Regions from separate parts of the Actinomyces urogenitalis genome, predicted to be linked through region 2. Evidence: riboswitches for the same ligand, from Rfam matches in the RefSeq annotation. Region 2 holds a riboswitch; each other region holds the start of a gene.
The links. A riboswitch is a leader RNA that binds a small molecule or an ion and turns the genes downstream of it on or off. The one in region 2 is predicted to bind S-adenosylmethionine.

Region 1 (3,266 bases), on a different contig from region 2:
TACCTGTTCTATGGAGCTTGCGCGATAGGGAAGGTGCCTGTAGTTTTCTTCTCGTCAGAGATCAACAGGTACCAGTAAGAAAGGTGCTTATCACGAACCAGGAGAATGACATGACTTCCTACACTGACAACACTGAGGCAATCGGCTCCGAGGACCGCGCCAGCGTCCTGGCCCCCGTCCACGACCGGCTTCGCCGCCTGCAGCGCCTGAGCCACCGCCGTCGCATTGAGGCGCGTACCTCCGGTGGCCCCTACGCGGACACCACTCGCGGCCAGGGACGGGTCCTGGCTGCTCTCAAGCTCTCCAGCCCCTTGCCCACTCGCGAGCTGGCCTACCTGCTCGATATCCGCCAGCAGTCCCTCAACGAGCTGCTCACCAAGCTTGAGGCCCAGGGCCTCATCGAGCGCACCCCGAGCGAGGGTGACCGCCGGGTCAAGGTCGTTGCCCTCACGCAGGCCGGCCGTCACGCCGCCACCGGCTCCGGCCGCAGCGAGTACCTGAACGTCCTGAGCGATGACGAGGCCACGACGCTGGCGGCCCTGCTCGACAAGGTCATCGCCTCCCTGGAGGAGGAGCTCGGCCTTGAGGATGACGACGACGTCGAGGCCTGGCTGGACGAGGCCCGTCGCCGGATGGGGGAGAAGCGCGTGGCCGGGCTGCGGCGCATGCGTGAGCTGGGCTTTGGCCCGGACCACCACCACGGCGGCCCCCACGGCGGACCCCACGGCGGCCGGGGACACGGCCACCATGATCATGGCGAGGACGGTCGCGGCCACGGACACGGCCGTGGCGAGGGCCGTTCGCAGCCCGGCGAGCGCCAGGATCAGGGCCGTGGACGCGCCGGACGCGGTGGCGAGGTCCGTGGAAAGGGGCGGCGCGGCTGAGACCCGCTGAGGCGGGCGCGGCCCGTCCTCGATCCTGATGCTGGGGTGCCTGGGTAGTCACTCACCCAGGCACCCCAGCATCTCGCCTGGCGGATGGGCGGACTTGCGGGCTGGGCGGGCACGTGTATCCTGCCGCCGTAGCCATCCCGAGCGGCTGAGAGACCTGGCTCTTCGACGCCGCAGCAACCGACCGGCTCTGCCGGCCCCGGTGCTCCCGCCAGGACCGATGGAAGGACACCTGATGACCACCAGCCGATGCAGCAGCGCCTGCTGCACCGTCAGGACGGAGACTCCCCTGCTCACGCCCGAGCGCGTGGCAGGGGTGGTCATGCCCCGCTGAGGCGCCCGGACGTCTCAGCCCCCAGCCGGCTCTGCCGGTTCCGGTCCTTATCTCCATGACCACCGCGGCGAGTGCCGCAGGAATGACAGGACCACTCATGACCACCTCCATCCGCACCACCCACGTCGGCTCCCTGCCCCGTACTGACACCCTTCTCAAGGCCAACGCCGACCACGCCACCGGCGCTCTGTCCGACTCCGACCTGGCCGCCGTCGTCCGCTCCGAGACCGATGCCGTGGTCGCCAAGCAGGCTGAGCTGGGCATCACGATCGTCAACGACGGCGAGTACGGCCACGCCATGACCGAGAAGGTCGACTACGGCGCCTGGTGGTCCTACTCCTTCACCCGCTTCGCCGGCCTGGAGCTGCTTGACGAGCTGCCGCCGCGCAAGCCCACCCCCGCCGGCAAGCTCGAGCTGGACGCGATGACCGACCGTCGCGACTGGGTCGCCTTCGCTGACGCCTACTCCGACCCCACCTCGGGTATCCACCTGGCCACCCGTCGCCCCTGGTCCTTCCCAGCCCTGACCGGAGAGCTGTCCTACACCGGCCAGGAGGTCGTGGCTCGTGATATCGCCTCCCTCAAGGAGGCGCTGGCCAAGGCCGGCAAGCCGGTGTCCGAGGGCTTTGTAGCCTCGATCAGCCCGGCCGCGGCGGCGCGCATCGGCAACTATTACTACGAGGACGACGAGGCGGCCGTGTGGGCCTGGGCCGAGGCCCTGCGCGAGGAGTACAAGGCCATTACGGACGCCGGCCTCACGGTCCAGATCGACGCCCCTGACCTGACTGAGTCGTGGGACCAGTTCAAGGTGGAGCCCGCTATCGAGGACTACCGTCGCTTCTCCGCAGTGCGTATCGAGGCCCTCAACCACGCCCTGGAGGGGATCGACCCCGACCTCGTGCGCTACCACGTGTGCTGGGGCTCGTGGCACGGCCCGCACTCCACCGACCTGGAGTTCCGCCACGTGGTGGACCTGGCGCTCGCCGTCAACGCCAACGGGCTTACCTTCGAGGCCGCCAACGCCCGCCACGAGCACGAGTGGAAGATCTGGAAGGACGTCGAGCTGCCTGAGGGCAAGTACCTCATTCCGGGCGTCGTCTCCCACGCGACCAACGTCGTCGAGCACCCCGAGCTCGTGGCAGACCGCATCACGCGTTTCGCCGAGCTGGTGGGACCTGAGCGCGTCGTGGCCTCCACCGACTGCGGCCTGGGCGGGCGTATCCACTCCCACATCGCCTGGGCCAAGCTCGCCTCGCTGACCGAGGGGGCTCGTCTGGTCTCCGAGCGTCTGTGAGGCGGCTGGGCCGACGGCGGTGACGCCCGGCCCGGGCTCCTCCTTCCTGCTGCTCCCGCTTGCCACGGTCTGCCCCGTGGCAAGCGGGAGCATGGCTGTCTGTGCCCCGTTCTATCCTGGGTCCGTGGCTCCTCTTTTTGTTGCCGTGGCCGGGCTCTTAGTCATTGCGGCCTGCAACCAGCTCGCGCCCAAGGTTGGGGTGGCCTCGCCGCTGATTCTGCTGGCCCTGGGGGTCGGCGTCGGATTCCTGCCCTGGGTGGCGGCGGTGGAGGTTGAGCCGGAGATCATCCTGGAGATGGTGCTGCCGCCCCTGCTCTTCGCGGCTGCAGTCTCGATGCCGGTGATGGACTTCCGCCGAGAGCTGCAGACCGTTGCCGGCTTGGCGATCGGGCTGGTGGTGGTCTCGGCGCTCGTGCTGGGAGTGGTGATCCACCTCCTGGTACCCGCCATCGCGCTTCCCTGGGCGATCGCGCTGGGTGCGGTGCTCAGCCCCACGGATGCTGTGGCTGTCTCCATCGCCCGAGGCTCGGGCGTGAGCCACCGCATCATCACGATCCTGGAGGGGGAGGGGCTCTTTAACGACGCCACTGCCCTGGTCCTGCTCTCCTCAGCCGTCTCCGCCGGGCTCATGACCAACGAGGACGCCCTGGAGCCGCTGACCCTGGCAGGGGAGTTCCTGCTGGCCCTGGCGGTGGCCCTGGTCGTGGGCTGGGCCGTGGGCGAGGTGGCGGTGCGCGTGCGATCGCGT
Region 2 (3,266 bases):
GCAGGAAGCGCGTGAAGCTCATGATCGCGACCAGCAGGATGATGAAGGGCATCGAGCGGCCGAAGTTGACGATCTGGGACAGGACCTCGTAGACGGTCCGGTTGCGGTGCTGACCGCGCTTGCCGGTGGACACGAGCGCCAGGCCGAGCAGCAGGCCGAAGACGATGGTCAGCGCCCCGGACACGAAGGTCATGCCCAGGGTCTCCATGGTCGCCGAGACGAGCTTGCGCTGAATGACCTTGCGCTCGAACCAGGTGCCGTCCTCGGCGGCGGCGAGCAGCCCGGTCGCAAGGGGGCTGGTCAGGGCAGTAGTCAGGACGCTCATGCGCGCACCTCCGCGACGACGCCGGCACCTCGCAGGGCCTGAAGGGCGGCCTGCGTGCGCTCAGCGGGAAGAGTCAGTGCCAGGCGTCCGACCTGTGCCTGGCCAAGGGTCTCGAAGACGCCGCCTGCTACGTCAGCGCCCTGCTCGGCCACCAGGGCGAGGACCTGGGCGGCGGCGGGCTGACCGGGGTGAGCGGTCAGGGCGACGTCGATGACGGCCTCGCCCTCGTGCACCGCGGCGTCGGGGATGACAGGGACCGGGACGAGCTCGTGGGACAGGCGCGAGGTGACGTCCGAGACGACCTCCTCGATGGGCCCGGACTCGACGATACGGCCGGCTTCCAGCAGGCTCACGGAGTCGCAGATCGCGCGGACCACGCTCATCTCGTGGGTGATGATGACGACGGTGACGCCCAGGCGGTCGCGCACGTCCCGGATGAGCTCCAGGATGGAGCGCGTGGTCTCCGGGTCGAGGGCGCTGGTCGGCTCATCGCACAGCAGCACCGAGGGCTGGTCCGACAGGGCCCGCGCGATTCCCACGCGCTGCTTCTGGCCCCCGGACAGCTGGGCCGGGTAGGAGGCGCCGCGGTCGGCCAGACCCACCAGGTCCAGCATCTTCTCCACGGTCTCGTGGCGCGAGCCCTTGCGCACGCCCGCCATCGCCAGCGGGTAGGCGATGTTCTGCGCCGTCGTGCGCTGCTCCAGGAGGTTGGCGTGCTGGAAGACCATGCCGATCGAGCGGCGGGCCTCGCGCAGCTCGCGGGCGGACAAGGAGGACATGTCCTTGCCGGCCACGCGCACGGTACCGCTGGTCACCGGCTCCAGGCTGGTCAGGCAGCGCACCAGGGTGGACTTGCCTGCGCCGGAGGTGCCGACGATGCCGTGGATCGTGCCGGGCTGGATCTCCAGGCTCAGCCCGTCCAGCGCGCGGACCTCGCTGCCGTCGGAGAGGCGGTAGACCTTGTGGACGTCCTTGAGGGAGATCATCGGCTCCCCGCCTGCGGCCGCACCGGCGTCCGCTGCATCGGGGCCAGCAGGGACGTCGATGGCGGTGGGATGTGGTGAGACTGCGCTCATAGCTCCTCCATCGGTCCTGGCGGAAGCACCCTCACCGCATGAGCGGGGGTTGCTGCAACGTCGTCGAGCCAGGTCTCTCGGTTGCTCTGGATGGTCATGGCAACGATAGGCAGCGTCCAGCGGGCCGTTCAAGTACGCGCGGTGCAGAGGGATGAAGGTCACGCTGGCCCCGGCGAGGTCGGCCATGGCAGCCACGGGCGAAAAACGGCTGCGCACACTCCTGCCACGGTGCCAGGATCAGTGCATGAGTGCCACCAGCGCCAACGTCACCACTGACATCCTGGGCCAGCCCTGGCTCGCCCGCAGGATCCCCGTCACCGAGTCCGAGGCGGCCCCAGGTGCTGACCACGCCATGCTGGTCTACCGCCGCCAGGCCGAGCCGGCCGACGGCGTGCGGCCGCGTCACGCTCGCGCCGTGCTCTATCTCCACGGTCGCAGCGACTACTTCTTCCAGACCTGGGTGGCTGACGCGCTGGACGAGGCTGGCTACGAGTTCTACGCCCTGGACCTGCGCGCCTGCGGGCGGGCGGGGCTGGGCTACTGGTCGCCCCACGACGTGCGTGACCTGCGCGTCCATGACGAGGAGATCGCTGAGGCCCTGCGGATCATTCGGCAGGAGCACGGCCATGACGTCGTCGTCCTCAACGCCCACTCAACCGGCGGGCTGCAGGCTGTCATCTGGGCCGCTGACCATCCGGGCAGCGTCGAGGCCCTGACTCTCAACTCCCCGTGGCTGGACCTCAACTCCTCCGCCCTCATTCGCTCCTACGGCTCGGCCTTTGTCGACCTGCTCTCACGGCGTGCCCCGGAGCGAGTCATTGACAACCCGGCCGAGGCTGAGGCCGAGGACGCTGACCTGTACGCCCACAGCCTTCACCGGCAGTGGGGCGGGGAGTGGGACTGGGACCTCACCCTCAAACCCAGTCCGTCCTTCCCGGTCCGGGCAGGGTTCCTGGCGGGTATCCGCAGGCTTCAGCGCGAGGTCCACCACGGACTCGGCATCGAGGTCCCGATCCTGCTGTGCTGCTCGACGGCGTCGGCCGGGGCCGAGGCGACGCGTGAGGAGGCACTGCGCTGCGACGTCGTCCTCAGCGTGGACCAGATGCTTGACCGGGCGCCCTACCTGGGCAACGACGTCACAGTGCGCCAGATCGAGGGAGGCGTTCACGACCTGGCGCTCTCGCCTGAGCCCGCGCGGACGCAGTACCTGCAGGCACTGACGGGCTGGCTCACCGCCCGTCTGGGCTAGATCCAGCAGCGAGCTCGACCAGCGCGGGGGTGAGGGCGTCGCTCACGCGCTCGACGACCTCCAGGGTCTCCACGAAGTCCTCCACCGTCCCGTACCAGGGATCGGGCACATCGAGGCTGTAGCGTGCTCCGGCGCCCTCGGCGAGCTCCTGACGCTGGGCAAGAGCGTGAGGATCCAGCTCGCGGAACATCCGGATTCGTGAGGCGTCCAGGCCCAGCCGCTCGGCACGGCGTGTCATCTCGCGGTGATGTCCGCAGGTCATGGCCAGCAGGAGGTCGGCGTCGGCGAGCTCGCGGTCAGACAGCCGGTGGGCGTGGTGCGTGGCGATGGCGCCAGCGCATGCACGATCGGCCGGAGAGGCTCCGACTCCGTAGCCATGGTTAGCCAGGACCCGACGGGCCCGCCGGTCCACGGGGTTGCCCAGCTCCTCGTCCGAGACTCCCGCGGAGGTGACCAGGACGCCGTCGGCACCGTCCGTGGGCACGCCCGCAGCCGTGAGGCGGTCGATGAGGACGACCTCGGCCATGGCCGAGCGGCAGATGTTGCCGGTGCAGACCATGACGATCCGGTAGGGCTCGGTGGTGGTGCGCGGGGCGGGCAGATCAGCGGGGGTGAT
Region 3 (3,266 bases), 120 kb from region 2:
GAGCTGGCTGCCGTCACGCAGCAGCGCGAAGCCCTCGGTCGCCCCGGCGGTGGAGTCGGGGAACTCCTCCGTCAGCGCGCCGTGCAGCATGAGGACGGGCCAGGGTAGGTCCGCCATGATCTGTGCAGGCTCCTGCAGTGAGACGTCGGCCAGGGTCTGCTTGGACAGGACGTCCCACTCGCGCGAGTTGGGGTTGTCATCGACGAGGCGGGTCAGGCCGTGTCGGTCGAGCTCGTCGAGCTGCTCGGGGGAGAAGACGTTTTCCCACAGGATCGACTGCGGGCCGACCACCGCCCCGGAGAGCACCACGGCGCGTACGGGCTCCGGGCGGGCCAGCAGCACCGCCGTCGCCCCGAATCCGTTGGCGTGCACGCCTTGGCGCGAGTAGCCCAGGTCCTCCAGCCAGCCGCACACGGCCTGGAGGTCATCGCTCTCGCCGGCCAGGGTCACGACGTCGTCGTCGGACTCGCCCAGGCCGGAGAAGTCGAACTGGAAGGTGGCGTAGCCCGCCTGGCGGTACCGCGCCGCGAGCTGGTCCAGGCGGTAGCTGAAGCCGTGGCGGTCGGTGAGGAAGTCGTGCGCCAGGATGATGACGGCCTCGTGGCGCGCTGGGGCGGTTCCGCCCTCGCGAACGAGCGTGGTCAGCGCCTCGGGGTCGAGATCGGCGACGCCGTCGGGCAGGCGGAGCGTCCCGGACAGGGAGATGCCCCGGGCCGTGTCGATGCGGACGTCAGTCATGCTCCCAACCTAGGCCAGCCGGCGCTCGCGGGCGACGGACCTGTGGCGGGGCCCGGGGGATTGCGCTGGCAGCGTGATGCTTGCGCCGCCGCCCCGCGGTGCATGGCGCGACCTCATGTGGGCTGCTGCGGCGTGGTGCTTCCGTGGCGCTTGTCACTACTGCCTGGCGCTCGCCGCTACCTCTTCCTGTCTTTCGCTATCCCGCGGTGTTGGTCGACCGTGCGTGTGTGGGTCAGCTCTTGCTTTCGTTGCTACCCCGCGGCGTCCACCGCTACCCCGTTGTGCCTGTCGCTACTCCTTGGTGTTGGTCGCTACCCCGTAGCGGGCGCCCCCTCCGCTTTCGACGCTATCCCATGGTGCTGGTCGCTACCGTCTCCTGCCTTTCGCTACCCCTTGGTGTTGGTCGCTACCCGGTAGCGCGTGCTGCGGGGTAGCGAAGGAAACGAAGGGGTAGCGGCGATGGTGGAGGGGTAGCGGAGGGCGGGCAGTGACGCGGTTGGGCCCCGTGCTTGTGCGGTTTGCTACTACCCCATGGTGTCCACCGCCACCCGGTTCTGGCGTTCGCTACCCCTTGGTGTTGGTCGCTACCCGGTAGCGCGTGCCACGGGGTAGCGAAGGAAACGAAGGGGTAGCGGAGGTAACGGTGAGGTAGCAGAGGACGGGCGTGGGCGGTCTTGGTGGGAGTGCGGAGGGCGCGAAGGATGGGCAAACGCAGCGGCTGCGCCGGTGGCATCGGCGAAAATGCTCGTCGCCACCAGGGTCTGCCGCCAGCCCCGTTACCGCCAGGCCCGCGGCCGCCAGCCCCTCGGTCGCTAGGGCCTGCCGCCACCAGAGGAGCACAAACCAAATGGTTAGTTTCTTGCGGTATGGCGCGATTTGCGTGAGCGCCCGGCCGTCGGTGTAAGGTCTGCTCCAACATCCATCCAGAGCGGCTGAGAGACCTGGCTCTATGACGCCGCAGCAACCCTCACGCGGGGTGCTTCCGCCAGGATCGATGGAGAACACCATGTCGCCGTCCCTGGCACAGCCGTATACCCGTCACGTCGCCCCCAAGCCTTCCCCGGCAGCTATCGCGCCGTCTCTCACTCCCGCCGAGCCCGCCCGCCCGAGCCTGTCCCTGGAGCTCTTCCCTCCCCGCCCGGGCCGCTACGCCTCGCAGACCTGGGGCGCTCTCGACCGGCTCCTTGCCGCCCGCCCCGACTTCGTCTCGGTGACCTACCGTCCCCGCTTCATCACGACAGCGGGCGGCCCGACCGCAGCAGCAGGCTCTCCCACGCGCCTGCACGTCGTGCGCGAGCACAACCCCTCCGAGGACGTCGTCGCCCACGTCATCGCCACCTCCCGCGTCCCGCTCATGGCCCACCTGACGTGCCTGGGCTACCGCAAGGCCAACGTCGTCGAGATCGTTCGCCTCTTCCTCGACATGGGGGTCAGGCGCTTCCTCGCCCTGCGCGGAGACCCGCCGCGTGGCGTGGCTGCCGAGGACGTCGTTGGCGAGCTGCGCCACGCCGACCAGCTCGTCCGCGTCATTCGTGAGGTCGAGGCCGAGTACTTCGACGACGGCGCCCGCCACGTCCAGGTGGCAGTGGCCGCCTACCCGGCCGCCGTTGACTACGCCCGCGAGATCGGGGTGCTCGCCGCCAAGCAGGCCGCGGGCGCGGACCTGGCCATCACCCAGGTCTTCTACGAGTCCGAGGACTACCTCGCTCTGGCCCGCGCCGCCAGCTACTGCGGCGTCACCATGCCCATCCTGCCCGGTATCATCCCGCTGACCGACCTGCGGCGCCTGACCCGCTTGGAGGACCTGACCGGCGTGAGCGTGCCGACTCGGCTGAGCCAGACCCTGACCTCGCGCCAGGGCGCTTCGGTCATGACCGCCGGCATCGACGCCACCCTCCAGCTTGCCGGCGACCTCATTGAGGGAGGCGCGCCCGGCCTGCACCTCTACACCTTCAACCGCACCCGCCCCGCCCTGGACGTCATCTCCCAGTTCCGCCTGGGCGGGGTGCTCGACGGTGCCCGCCCTGACCGCGTCACCCAGCGCGAGATCGCCCGCGCCTACATCAACGCCGTGCCAGGTTCCGGCGCGCGGCTGACGGGGCGAATGCCGGTGGCGGCTCGGCCCTGACGGGTGCCGGGTCCCGCCGTTGCGGGTCCGCCACCGGCCGACGCCGCAGGGACCGTACGTCCTCATCCCTCCCCGCGCCGTGCGCGTCCTGACCTCGATGACTGCCAGACAGAAAGGCATCCCATGACCTCCATCAACCACCCCAGCGCCACGCAGCCCTCCACCACGGGCTCGCAGATCCCCACCACGCCCTTGCCGCCGGCCACGATCCTCGGCTACCCGCGCATCGGCGCCGACCGCGAGCTCAAGCGCGCGGTGGAGTCCTACTGGAAGGGTGCCACCGACCTGGCGGCCTTGCGTCGCTCGGCTCGGTCCTTGCGCGAGGCCACTCGATCCCACCTGCGCGAGCTTGGACTGACCGGCCCTAGCGCTGTGCCGGCGGACTTCGCCTACTACGACC

Region 1: linked by a shared signal. The riboswitch ahead of CYJ26_RS04290 (cobalamin-independent methionine synthase II family protein) and the one ahead of CYJ26_RS06655 (methionine ABC transporter ATP-binding protein) in region 2 are both predicted to bind S-adenosylmethionine.
Region 3: linked by a shared signal. The riboswitch ahead of CYJ26_RS07195 (methylenetetrahydrofolate reductase) and the one ahead of CYJ26_RS06655 (methionine ABC transporter ATP-binding protein) in region 2 are both predicted to bind S-adenosylmethionine.

What each region holds. Positions count from the first base shown of each region.
Region 1 is NZ_PKHA01000003.1:28,391-31,656, reverse strand. It holds gene CYJ26_RS04295 (MarR family winged helix-turn-helix transcriptional regulator) at 111-884, shown strand; SAM riboswitch class I at 1,023-1,117, shown strand; gene CYJ26_RS04290 (cobalamin-independent methionine synthase II family protein) at 1,322-2,518, shown strand; gene CYJ26_RS04285 (cation:proton antiporter) at 2,610-3,266, shown strand, end outside.
Region 2 is NZ_PKHA01000006.1:15,370-18,635, forward strand. It holds gene CYJ26_RS06650 (methionine ABC transporter permease) at 1-325, opposite strand, end outside; gene CYJ26_RS06655 (methionine ABC transporter ATP-binding protein) at 322-1,401, opposite strand; SAM riboswitch class I at 1,406-1,498, opposite strand; gene CYJ26_RS06660 (alpha/beta hydrolase) at 1,646-2,650, shown strand; gene CYJ26_RS06665 (low molecular weight protein-tyrosine-phosphatase) at 2,631-3,266, opposite strand, start outside.
Region 3 is NZ_PKHA01000006.1:134,312-137,577, forward strand. It holds gene CYJ26_RS07190 (alpha/beta hydrolase family protein) at 1-738, opposite strand, end outside; SAM riboswitch class I at 1,655-1,739, shown strand; gene CYJ26_RS07195 (methylenetetrahydrofolate reductase) at 1,733-2,866, shown strand; gene metE (5-methyltetrahydropteroyltriglutamate--homocysteine S-methyltransferase) at 2,990-3,266, shown strand, end outside.